One region of the Streptosporangium sp. NPDC002607 genome, then DNA from elsewhere that is predicted to be linked to it. Evidence: riboswitches for the same ligand, from Rfam matches in the RefSeq annotation. Region 1 holds a riboswitch; each other region holds the start of a gene.
The links. A riboswitch is a leader RNA that binds a small molecule or an ion and turns the genes downstream of it on or off. The one in region 1 is predicted to bind cobalamin.

Region 1 (4,167 bases):
GCGTGGTTCTCTTTGCCTTTTATGAGGAAATATCCCCGCCGTACCGTTTGTACCTTCTGGGGGAGAAAATGTTCATTGTCCGTTATCTCATCACCGCCGTTCTCGCCGCCTCGGCGGTGGCGCTCACCGCGCCGGTCGCGTACGCCGATCCTGAACCCCTGCCGCCCTGGTCACCCTTGTCGGAGGACTACGAGCCCTCGGGCACGCTGACGGTCAGGAACGGTGACCGCACGGAGACCTGGACCTGGGTGCCCGGTCACCAGAGCTACCGGAGCACCGAGAACAGCTCCAGTTCGCTGCACAGGTAGGCCCCAGGACTCCGGAGCGTGCGGGGGTCGTGCTCGCCCTGGCAGGTGGTCGCACATGGTTTGTCGGCAAAGATCCATTATCTTGCGGATTCCCCATATCCTCTCCGGAGGCGAAGAAGGGTGAGGGCATGTCCGAGCAAGAGGCTGTTCCAGCGGGTATCGACCCGAACACCCCAAGTGTCGCTCGAATGTACGACTACTACCTCGGAGGCAAGGACAACTTCGCCTCCGACCGGGCGGCCGCGGAACAGTTCATGCGGGTGGTGCCCGGTATCCGCGAGATGACCCGGGCGAACCGGGCGTTCCTCTCGCGAGTCGTCGAGCTGCTCGTGCGCCAGGGCGTGCGGCAGTTCCTCGACATCGGGTCGGGACTGCCGACGCAGGACAACGTGCACCAGGTCGCCCATCGCATCACGCCCGACACCCGGGTGGTCTATGTCGACAACGACCCCATCGTCCTGGTGCACGGCCGTGCGCTCCTGGAGGACAACCACCTCACCTCTGTCATCCAGGGCGACATGCGGGAACCCGAGAAGCTCCTGAGGGACCCGCAGATCGAGAGCGCCATCGACTTCACCCAGCCCGTCGCGGTGCTGCTGATCTCGATGCTGCACTTCATTCCCGACGACGCCCTGGTCGCCCACATCATCACCACGATCCGCGAACGGCTGGCCCCGGGTAGCCATCTGATCGTCACGCACGCCTTCGAGGCCAACGTCAGCGCCGAGGTGCACGAGGCCGGGCAGCAGGTCTACCGCTCGACCAGCGCGGGGGCGCTCACCTCGCGCGGCCCGGAACAGCTGGCCGAGCTGCTGAGTGGAATGGAGCTGCTGGAGCCGGGGATCGTCCCGGTCGAGGCGTGGCGCTCCGAGTACGACGAGTACGGAGAGAAGATCACCGTCGACTTCACCAAGCCGGGCATTCTCGGCGTCGTCGGACGTAGCTGACCGTCTCCAGGCGAACTGGACTGGGAAGGCGCGAAGTGAAGAGCGTCAGCCAGGGCGGCGGGTTTGTGGCCGGCGGGCCGGCAACAGGACGCAGTCACCGCACATGCCGCCGCCGGGCAGGCGGTAGTACAGGCAGCAACTGCGACGGACGAAGAAGGGACGGCCGGGTACGGGCTCGGTCAGTTCGCCGGTGCCGCGCAGGAGATCCCGGTCCAGCAGTTCGCGGCCCAGCCGCACGGCCTTCGTGCTGAGGTCGGGCCGTCGGTGGATGAAGGCGCCGATGGTTCCGGCCAGTGCGGAGGCCGCATTGCCCCACAACAGCCCCGGCGCGATCTTCACGATCCGCCGGACCGCCTCCGCGAGCGGTTCCAGCATCTCGGCCATGATGCCGCGGTAGACCGGTTCGGCGATCCGCGCGGGGTCGCGGACGCCCCAGCCGGACAGCCGGGTGGCTCGCAGCGGCAGCGGGTCGGGGGCCGGCCGCCAGTACAGGTGATCGGGGGCCAGGTCGATGAGCAGGTCGTGCGCGACCACGGCGCCGATGGACGGTGACCACAGGCGGGCGGCCAGGCCCTGGAACAGGATCGAGGCGGCCACCCGGTGCTCGGTGGTGTCCAGCCGTCCGGCCATGTCGTGGATTCTCGCCTCCAGGACGCCCGGATCCGTCCACAGATCGGTGAACGGCCGCCATCCGGCCTCGGCCTCGCCTGTCTCGATCCCGAAGTAGCCGCCGATGGAGCGGACGTCGGCGACCGCGCCGGCGACCACGGCCGGGGCGGCGGGCAGCAGTCCGGGCGGAGCACCGGCGCGTGAGTCGCACGGCATGGCAACCGCCTTCCTCTCTTGGGGAGTTCCGCCCCAATTTCGCTGAGGAGGCGACGGCGTGAGTCTCCTGGCTCTCGGGTCCAAGCTCGCCCGGCCTTCCCACCCGTACCCGGGCAGTGGCGATATCGGGGTCCGCTCGCCGATCACAGTGGCGGGACCGCGCCGGGTTCACACCGGCTTCCTCGTTCCGCCGTCACCTTCGCTGTCATGGTCGCACGGCCCGCGTGATTCGCGGTGGGAGGGCTTGCCCAAGGAAGCCACCGCTTCCGGCGACGCGCTTTTCACCGCGTACCGGCGATACCTTGCCCAACTCGCGATCATGCTGTGACCAGCGGCCCCGCGCCCCGAGGACGAGACAAGTTCAATGATCCACAACCGGGTCGCAAGTCCTCATCGCTACCGTGATCGCCGATCACATCTTGTTGACGGCAAGGAGAGAATCAGGGTGGCAGCAGTGGATTCCGTGCTTCGGACCGCTCGGCGGCGGATGAACACGTACCTGCGCGAGGGATCTGACACGTTGGACCTGTCGGGTCTCGGGTTGGCCCAGGTGCCCGAGGAGGTGGCCGAGCTTCCCGGCCTGCGGGTGCTGCGCCTGAGGTCCAACTGGTTGACCGAGCTTCCCCGGTTCCTGACCGACCTGCCCGCGCTGACCGAGCTCTACCTCGGGGGCAACCGTACGCTGACCGCCCTGCCCGAGTGGATCGGCGAGCTGACCGGACTGGTCCGCCTCGATGTCTCGGTGACCGGACTGTGCCGCCTCCCCGACTCGATGCGCGAGCTCACCGGCCTCACGGAACTCCACCTGAGCAACCTCCATGACCTGGAGGAGGTGCCCGAGTGGATCGGCGACCTCACCCGGCTCGCCAGGCTCCACATGTGGTACGCCGGGCCGGCCTGCTTCCCGGCGTCGATGGCCCGCCTCACCACCCTCACCTGGTTGGACCTGGCATACAGCCGGCCCGCCGACCTCTCTCCGTGGCTGGGCGAGCTGACCGCTCTGGAGCGTCTCGATATGGGAAGCGTCCCGCTGACCGGCCTGCCGGAGTCGATCGGGAACCTCACCGCCCTCACCTCTCTCGGCCTGTGGAACACCGGGCTGACCGAGCTGCCGGAGTCGATCGGCAGGCTCACCGCCCTCAGGTCCCTCAGCCTGAGCAGTAACAAGCTGACCGCTCTTCCCGAGTCGATGCGGGCTCTCACCTCCCTGACCAAGCTCGGTCTGCAGGGAAACCGGCTGGCCGAGCTGCCGGAGTGGCTGGGTGAGCTGACCGCGCTCACCGAACTGCGCCTGGACCGCAACGACCCCAGGCCCCAGGTTCCGGCCTCGCTGCGAGCACTCGCGCGAACCCGTCCGGAATGGCGCCGCTTCCTGGCCAGCCGCACCCGCTGAGCTTCGAGGAGGATGCCGCCCGGGTCGGGGCGGCATCCCATGAACCTCCTATCGATCTTCGCAATGAGAACCCATTGCCAAAGGTCGAAGGCGCGTCAACTCACGGGTACAGCGGATCTGAAGATGGGCCCGAGACGGGCGGCGGACCTCAGCGGGGAGTACCCGGTGTGCTCGGCGGCGGCGGCGGCGGCGGCGGCGGGGGCGGGGGCGGCGGGGGAGGCGGCACTGGGGTGCCACCTCCGCCTCCGGTGTGCTGTCCAGGTTCGCCACAGTCATGTATGGGGTTGCACACGGGGGGCATGGCGAAGGCGGAACCGGCGGTGAGCGCCTGCGCACCGCCGAGTGCGAAGAACATCGCGATGACCGCGATGGCCTTGTGCTTTCTGTTCATGAGAGGTCCTCCTTCCGTCGTTGAGAGTGATCGACGATCTCTCGATCGCCTTGGAGACGTCTTGGAGGCGGCTGCAATCGGCTTGGGACCAGCGCATGCTGTACCAGAACGCCGTCCGGGCGGCGCGGTCCGCACCGCGACAACACCGCCGGGGCGGGCGTCGGCGGACCTGGTCCCACGAGGGCACAGCAGCCCGCTCTCCTCGCGCCGGCGGGGATTTCCAGCGTCGGAAGGTCAGGAAAGGCGGCCGACGTAGGCGAGGGCCTGCTTCAGGAGGGTGCCCTGCCCGCCGAGCATCTCCTG
Region 2 (4,167 bases), on a different contig from region 1:
GACGGCAGCCGCCGCCACCGCGAGCCCAACCCCGTACAGGCACCCGAGATCCCCGCTCAACCCGCTCACTCCTCCTCACCCGCGATCACGTTGACGGCAGCCGCCGCCACCGCGAGCCCAACCCCGTACAGGCACCCGAGATCCCCGCTCAACCCGCTCACTCCTCCTCGCTCGCGATCGCGTTGACGGCGGCCGCCGCCATCGCGCTGCCGCCCCTGCGTCCGTGCACCACCAGGTGGTCGAGTCCGGCCGGGTGCTCGGCCAGGGCCAGCTTCGACTCCGCGGCCCCGATGAAGCCGACCGGCACGCCCAGCACCGCGGCCGGGCGTCCGGCCCCCTCCTCGACCAGTTCGAGCAGGCGGAACAGCGCGGTCGGCGCGTTGCCGATCGCGACCACCGCGCCGTCGAGCCGGTCGCGCCACAGTTCCAGCGCCGCGGCGCTGCGGGTGGTGCCCAGCCGCAGCGCCAGCTCCGGGACCCGCGGGTCGCCGAGTGTGCAGATCACCTCGTTCGCCTTCGGAAGCCGTCGCCTGGTGACACCGGAGGCGACCATCATGGCGTCGCACAGCACGGGCGCGCCGTCGCGCAGCGCCTCGCGCGCCGCCGTGACGACTCCCGGCGACCACGCGAGGTCGTCGACGAGGTCGACCATGCCGCAGGCGTGCACCATGCGGACCGCGACCTGGGCGACGCCCGGCGGCATGCCGCCGAGGTCCGTCTCCGCGCGGATGGTGGCGAAGGAGCGGCGGTAGATCTCCGCCCCGTCCCTGATGTAGTCGATCACGTTCCCTCTCTGGTCGCCGCCACCGCGGCGCTCGTCTGCTCGGCGTCGGCGAACGTACGGCTCACGCCGTCCGCCTCGACGCGGTATCCGTCTCCGGTCGCGACCACGTCCACGACCCGGCCGCGCGGGCGTCCGCACCGCCGCTCGCAGCCCGACCAGTGCACGGGGAGCGCACGGGTGCGGCCCCGCGAGGGGTGGACGTCATCAGGACCGTCCGCATCGAACTCGGAACCGGTGCCGCCGTTCGCGCGCACACCCGCATGGACGTCGGCGTGGACGTCGGCGAGGGCCTTGGCGCATCCGGGCCGGCCGGCGCAGGCGGTCAGGCCCAGCCACGGCGACGCCGGGTCGCCGACCAGGCCCGCGGCCGTGAGCGTCGCCCGCAGGCCGTCGGCCTCCGGCGGCGGCAGGTCGGGGACGACGATCGTCCGCCACGGCGTCACCCGGACCTCTCCCCCGCCGTGCTCGGCCGCCTGGGCGAGCGCCTCCAGCTGGGCCGCCGTGAGCCGTCCGAGCGCGGCGAGAACGGTGAGGGCCGACCTTCCGTCACGCTGCGCGGCGACCCCGATTGTGCCGCTGTCCACCGTTCGCGCCCGTCGTACGGCGGGGGCGGACAGCCGGAGAGCCGGCTCCGCCCCGAGCCCGCGGGCCGAGACCCGTACTGGGCCGTCGGTCAGCTCGGCGAGCCGCCACGCGCCCGACCCCTGCTCGGCGCGCTCGGCCAGGAACGCCTCGGCGACCGCGAGCATGCCGGTGACGGCGGAGGAGACGGGTGCGCGCAGCCCCAGGTCGGCACCGGCGAGCAGCAGCGCCACCTCGGAGACGTCCGCCGAGGCGTCCACCGGATCGACCGGCAGCAGCGTGACGTCCGCGCCGAGAGCCGCCATGTCGCCCGAGCCGTCGTCGAGCGCGAAGAGGAACCGGCCGGGCAGGTCGGCGAGCACGGGCCGGGCGCGGAGTTCCCCGTCCAGCTCGGACACGAGCGGACGGACGTCGAGCAGGCTCGCGGGTGCCCGCCCGGCCAGGGGTGAGGCCACGATGTTGCGTACCCGCTCATGCGTGGCCGACGGTAGCAGCCCGGCGGCGGCCAGCCGCACGGCGAAGTCGGATGCCGGGGAAAGCCGCCGGCCGTCGTCCGGAACGCGCGTGTCGTCGCGTGCCGGGTGCACGACGGGAAGGGGCTCGCCGTCCTGCGGCGGGAGGCCGCGTACCTGGAGGTTCGCCCGGGAGGTCAGCTCGATCACGCCGGATCCGAGCTCCCGGGCGGCGGCGGCGACCACGCGGAGCTGACGCGCCGTGAGCGCCCCGCCGGGAACCCGGATCCGCGCCAGGCCGCCGTCGGCCGCGGCGTGCACCTGGAGCGCTCCGGGACACGCGTCGGCCCGGGTTCTTCCGGGAGGGTCGGTTATTGACACGCAGTGGATGGTAGCTCCCATTTCTTTACGGATGTCCGCCTGGCATAGTGTGACCTAGGCGACGGCGCAGGGAGGAAGCCGGTGTGAAACCGGCGCGGTCCCGCCACTGTAACCGGGGAGCGAACCCCACCGAAGGCCACGGTCCGGCAACGGACGGGAAGGCCGGGGTGAGCGTTGATCCGGGAGCCAGGAGACTCCTGCCGTCGCGATGACGACGACCCGGGGCGAGGACCCCGAGGGAGGACTTCTGCATGCGTTCCGTGCCGCCCACCCCGCGATCGGCCGTGCCACCCGCGCCGCCTGCCGTCCTGCTGCTGTCGACCTCCGACACCGACCTGCTCAGCGCGCGGACGAGCGGTGCGAACTACCGGCTCGGCAACCCGGCGAGGCTGTCCGCCGAGGACCTGCCCGCGCTGACCGAGGGCACGGACCTCGTGGTCGTGCGACTGCTCGGCGGACGCCGGGCATGGCAGGACGGGCTGGACGCGCTGCTCGCCGACCGGCGGCCCGTCGTGATCCTCGGTGGTGAGCAGGCCCCCGACGCCGAGCTGATGGAGCTGTCCACGGTGCCCGGCGGGGTCTGCGCCGAGGCGCACGCCTACCTCGCGCACGGCGGTCCGGCGAACCTGGCCCAGCTGCACGCCTTCCTCTCCGACACGGTGCTGCTCACCGGGTACGGCTTCGCCCCGCCCGCGCCCACCCCGAGCTGGGGCCCCCTCGAACGTGTCGTGCGACGCACCGAGGGCCCCGTCATCGGCGTGCTCTACTACCGCGCGCACCACGTCGCGGGCAACACCGCCTTCGTCGAGACGCTCTGCCTGGCCATCGAGGAGGCGGGCGGCCAGGCCCTGCCCGTCTACTGCGGTTCCCTGCGCAGCGCCGAGCCCGACCTGTTCGACACGCTCCGGGCCGCGGACGCCCTGGTGGTCACCGTGCTCGCCGCCGGGGGCACCCGCCCGGCGACCGCCTCGGCGGGCGGGGACGACTCCGCGTGGGACGTCGGCGCGCTCGCCGAGCTGGACGTGCCGATCCTGCAGGGCCTCTGCCTGACCACGGGAAGGGACGCCTGGCGGGAGAACGACGACGGCCTGTCCCCGCTCGACGCGGCCTCCCAGGTGGCGATCCCCGAGTTCGACGGGCGGATCATCACCGTGCCGTTCTCCTTCAAGGAGGTCGACGACGAGGGCCTGACCGTGTACGTGGCCGATCCCGAGCGGGCCTCGCGGGTGGCCGGCATCGCGGTACGGCACGGCCTGCTCCGGCATGTCCGGGCACCGGAACGGCGGATCGCGGTGATGCTGTCGGCGTACCCGACCAAGCACTCCAGGATCGGCAACGCGGTCGGCCTGGACACCCCCGCCAGCGTGGTCAGGCTGCTCACGGCCATGACGGAGGCCGGGTACGACCTCGGAGACGGTTTCCCCGGCGTGGCGGAGCGGGACGGCGACGCGCTGATCCACGCGCTGATCGCGGCGGGCGGCCAGGACCGGAACTGGCTCACCGAGGAGCAACTGGCCGCGAACCCGGTGCGGATCCCGGCCGCGCGCTACCGGGCGTGGTTCGAGACGCTGCCCGAGGACCTGCGGCACGGCATCGAGGCGCACTGGGGGCCGCCGCCGGGCGAGTTGTTCGTCGACCGGAGCCGCGATCCCGACGGCGAGATCGTGCTGGCCGCGCTGCGCGCGGGCAACCTCGTGGTGATGGTCCAGCCGCCGCGCGGCTTCGGGGAGAACCCGGTCGCCATCTACCACGACCCCGACCTGCCGCCGAGCCACCACTATCTGGCCGCCTACCGGTGGCTGGCCGACGACTTCGGCGCGCACGCGATCGTGCACGTCGGCAAGCACGGCAACCTGGAGTGGCTGCCCGGCAAGTCGGCGGGGATGTCGGCCTCCTGCGGCCCCGACGCGGCGCTCGGCGACCTGCCGCTGGTCTACCCGTTCCTGGTGAACGACCCCGGTGAGGGCA
Region 3 (4,167 bases), on a different contig from region 1:
TCGCCTGAGCTCGCCGGCGAAGCCTCCCAGCCCTAACGAACCCTCAGGTGCCGTGAGGGCCCCGGGGCCGGGCGTCGAGCACGCGGACCATGAGCCGTTCGTGGACGCCGGGGTCGTTGGTGTGCGGCTCGGACTCACCGGTGGCCTCGAAACCCAGGCGCCGGTACAGCCGGGCCGCCCCGTCGTTGCCGTCCACGACCCACAGCTGGATCTTCCGATGTCCGCGCTCGGCGGCCCACGCGACGACTTCCTCAACGAGCAGGGCACCGACCCCGGCGCCTCGCGCGGCCGGATCGACCCACATTCCGTACACCTCGACCGCCCCACCCCGGTCTTCGGGCACCCAGCCGCCGGCGACCCCGGCCACCCGGCCCTCAACGACCGCGACCGCCTTCACTCCGCGCTCCGGCAGCATCCCGGCACGCCACCGTGCCTCGTCGTACGCCTGTTCCCGCCCGAGCGAGGAGGAGAAGGCCTCCGGTGCGTCCGCCAGTGCCGCGAGCCGGACATCACGGAACGTCTTCCAGTCCTCGGTCGTCAGGCGACGGACCTCGGCCGGACCCATCTGGAATGCATCTCGGTGCCCGGTCAGGGCCAGCTCGCCGACGACCTGATCGCCGCTCTTCTCGCCGGTCGGGCGAAAGCCGAGCCGGAGGTAGAAGCGCTCGGGCCCGTGCTCTCCCGGAGCCCAGGTAACCGTCGCGCGGGTCTGCCCACGTCTGCGGACCTCCGCGCACACGGACTCCACCGCGAAGCGGCCATATCCCCGACCCTGCTGATCGGCGGCGATGTTCAGCCGCCAGATTCCACAGCGGGGCGTGTCATCCGGGTCGTCCGGGTTGAAACGGACCATGAAGAAGCCCATGACGAAGCCCACCAGCTGCTCGCCGTCGAAGATCAGTCGAGGCCAGGCGATCTCAGGCTGCGCGTACGCCTCGGCGAGTGACCACGCGACCGGGTCCACGAACTCCTCCTGGTCGGGTCGCACCTGCAGCCGGCACGCGGCCTCGACGTTGTCCGCGGTGACCTTCTCCAGGCGAAGCGACGAAGACATGCTGACAACCTACAGATCGTCTCCGAGAACTCAACGGGATAAATGCCGCCCGCCCGGTTAGACTCCTGGGCGCGGATGGTTCATCCAGGTCCCTGGGATCTGGATGTCGTAAGAGGGAACCCGGTGGGAATCCGGGACTGCCCCGCAGCGGTGAGTGGGAACGACCGCCGTCACCACGCACTGGGCCTTTGGGCCTGGGAAGCGACGGCCAGTAGGACATGCCTGTCCCAGGTGTGGCGCCCGCGAGTCCGAAGACCTGCCTCCGCCCGTGCGCCGTTCGGCGCGCGGTGGTCCGCGGCCTCGTGGGAGGGCCAGGGACGCGCGCCGCGCGCTCCTTCCCTCCTGCCCGGCCGCCCGTGGCTCAGCGAGGGAAGCTGCCATGCAAACGACGATCCTCGGATACCCCCGTATCGGGACACACCGGGAACTGAAATTCGCCACCGAGGACTACTGGGCCGGGCGCTCCGACGCCACCGCCCTGGCGAAGACGGCCGAGGTCCTGCGCCAGGAGGTCTGGACGGGCCTGCGCGACGCGGGCCTCGACACGATCCCGTCGAACACGTTCTCCCTCTACGACCAGGTACTCGACACCAGCGTCATGGTCGACGCGGTGCCCGGCCGTTACCGGCACCTGACCGGCCTGGACCGGTACTTCGCCATGGCCCGCGGCGTCCAGGACGTCCCGGCGCTGGAGATGACCAAGTGGTTCGACACCAACTATCACTACATCGTGCCCGAGGTGGGGCCGGACACCCGGTTCCGGCTGGCCGACGGGGCACGGTCCAAGCCGCTGGCCGAATACGCGGAGGCCAGGGCCCTGGGAGTGGAGACCCGCCCGGTGCTGGTTGGTCCCCTCACCTATCTGCTGCTCGCCAAGGCCTCGCCCGGCGCGCCCGCCGGATTCCGGCCTCTCGACCTGCTCGACGAGCTCGTCGAGGTCTACGCCGACCTGCTGGAACGGCTCGCCGGGGCGGGCGCACGGTGGGTACAGCTCGACGAGCCCGCCCTGGTCGCCGACCGGAACGCCGAGGAGATCGCCGCGCTCGCCCGCGTCTACGAACACCTCGGCGAGCTGCCCAACAGGCCCCGGATCCTGGTGGCGACCTACTTCGGTACGGTCGCCGCGGACGCGCTGCGCATGCTGGCCGCAACCCGTGTCGAGGCGGTCGGTCTGGACTTCGTCGCCGGGCCGGGAAACCTCGGCGTGCTCGCCTCCGTCGGCGGACTACCCCGCAAGACCGTCGTCGCCGGGGTGGTGGACGGCCGCAACGTGTGGCGTACCGACGTTCAGCGGGCGAAGGCGACCTGCGCGGTCCTGCTCGGCCTGGCCGACCAGGTCGAGGTGAGCACCTCCTGCTCGCTGCTACACGTCCCGCTCGACCTGGACGCCGAGACCGCGCTGGCCCCGGCCGTCCGGGGTCGTCTGGCCTTCGCCCGGCAGAAGGTCGCCGAAGTCGTCGCCCTCGGCCGGGCCTCGCGTTCCGACGCCCCCGGCCCGCTCCCCGCCGCCGAGACCGAGGCTGCCACGGTCGACCACCGGGTCCGGGCCCGTCTCGACATGCTCGGTGACGGCGTCCGCCGTGGCGACCGGGCCGCGAGGTTCGCCGCCCAACGGGCCGCGCTACGCCTGCCGGATCTGGCGACCACGACCATCGGCTCGTTCCCGCAGACCCCCGAGATCCGCAAGGCCCGCGCCGCCCACAAGGCCGGGCAGCTCACCCACGCGGCCTACCAGCAGGCCATGAGGGAGGAGGTCGAGCGGGTGATCGCCCTGCAGGAGGAACTCGGCCTGGACGTCCTCGTCCACGGCGAGCCCGAACGCAACGACATGGTGCAGTACTTCGCCGAACGGCTCGACGGATATGCCGCCACCGATCACGGCTGGGTCCAGTCCTACGGGTCGCGCTGCGTCCGTCCGCCGATCCTGCACAGCGATGTCTTCCGGCCGGAGCCGATGACGATCGGCTGGGCCACCTACGCGCAGTCCCTCACCGACAAGCCCGTCAAGGGCATGCTCACCGGCCCGGTCACCATGCTCGCCTGGTCGTTCGTCCGCGACGACCAGCCCCTGGCCGACACCGCCCGCCAGGTCGCCCTCGCCCTCCGCGACGAGATCCACGATCTGGAGGCCGCAGGAATCCGCATCATCCAGGTCGACGAGCCCGCCCTGCGCGAGCTCCTGCCGCTCCGCGGGGACGAGCACGCCGCCTATCTGGCCTGGGCCGTCGGCGCGTTCCGGCTGGCCACCTGCGGAGTCGCCGACTCCACCCAGATCCACACCCACATGTGCTACTCCGAGTTCGGGGAGATCATCGGTGCGATCGGCGACCTCGACGCCGACGTCACCAGCGTCGAGGCCGCCCGCTCCGACATGGAACTCGTCGCCGACCTGCGCGACGCCGGCTACCAGAGCGGCATCGGCCCAGGCGTCTACGACATCCACTCGCCCCGCGTCCCGTCCTCCGAGGAGATCGAGCAGAACCTGCGGCGCGCCCTTCAGGCCGTCGACCCGGCCCGCCTGTGGGTCAACCCCGACTGCGGCCTGAAGACCCGCGGCTACCCCGAGACCAGTGCCTCCCTGCGCAACATGGTCACCGCCGCCATGGCTCTCCGCGTGCCGCAGGACTGACACCGGGTCGCTCGCCCCATCGCCGGTGCCCGGCGGTGGGGCGAGTCTCCGGGATCGGAAACCGGCCGGCAGCACGGCCTTCAGCTCCGGCGCCATCGTCCTGGACCACCGCCCGGCCGCCTGACAACCACCGAAGCCGCCACGGGACAACCCTCCTCTGGACGCAAACGATCAAAAGATGGCAGTGTTTGGGCAAAGGGGGGCGATGTGCGGGTTGAGGACTTGTCCGACGCTGAGCGCCGGATATGGGAGGCGTTTCCACTTGGGGAGGAGGTCGACTTCACCACCGGGAAGCCGGAGGAGGACGACCCGGCGGCAGGGGCGGCCTGGGACGAGGGGCGGACGGTCCGGGCCAGGGTGATCGCCGTCCTGCTGATGAGCGAGGAGCCCCCTCGGTCGCATCGGATCCCGGCGCTCCGGATCAAGGGTGCCCGGATCACCGAGCGGGTGAATCTGGCCTACTCCACCCTCCGTCACTCCGCGC

Region 2: linked by a shared signal. The riboswitch ahead of cobN (cobaltochelatase subunit CobN) and the one ahead of ACWD3H_RS00210 ((2Fe-2S)-binding protein) in region 1 are both predicted to bind cobalamin.
Region 3: linked by a shared signal. The riboswitch ahead of metE (5-methyltetrahydropteroyltriglutamate--homocysteine S-methyltransferase) and the one ahead of ACWD3H_RS00210 ((2Fe-2S)-binding protein) in region 1 are both predicted to bind cobalamin.

Annotation. Positions count from the first base shown of each region.
Region 1 covers NZ_JBSFWD010000001.1:41,499-45,665, reverse strand. The annotation lists gene ACWD3H_RS00220 (hypothetical protein) at 69-308, shown strand; gene ACWD3H_RS00215 (SAM-dependent methyltransferase) at 437-1,255, shown strand; gene ACWD3H_RS00210 ((2Fe-2S)-binding protein) at 1,301-2,080, opposite strand; cobalamin riboswitch at 2,119-2,296, opposite strand; gene ACWD3H_RS00205 (leucine-rich repeat domain-containing protein) at 2,535-3,473, shown strand; gene ACWD3H_RS00200 (hypothetical protein) at 3,622-3,864, opposite strand; gene ACWD3H_RS00195 (NUDIX hydrolase family protein) at 4,099-4,167, opposite strand, start outside.
Region 2 covers NZ_JBSFWD010000009.1:74,652-78,818, forward strand. The annotation lists gene ACWD3H_RS13250 (precorrin-8X methylmutase) at 158-784, opposite strand; gene ACWD3H_RS13255 (precorrin-3B synthase) at 781-2,199, opposite strand; cobalamin riboswitch at 2,214-2,415, shown strand; gene cobN (cobaltochelatase subunit CobN) at 2,451-4,167, shown strand, end outside.
Region 3 covers NZ_JBSFWD010000024.1:123,297-127,463, forward strand. The annotation lists gene ACWD3H_RS26035 (GNAT family N-acetyltransferase) at 44-1,054, opposite strand; cobalamin riboswitch at 1,114-1,331, shown strand; gene metE (5-methyltetrahydropteroyltriglutamate--homocysteine S-methyltransferase) at 1,434-3,683, shown strand; gene ACWD3H_RS26045 (hypothetical protein) at 3,891-4,167, shown strand, end outside.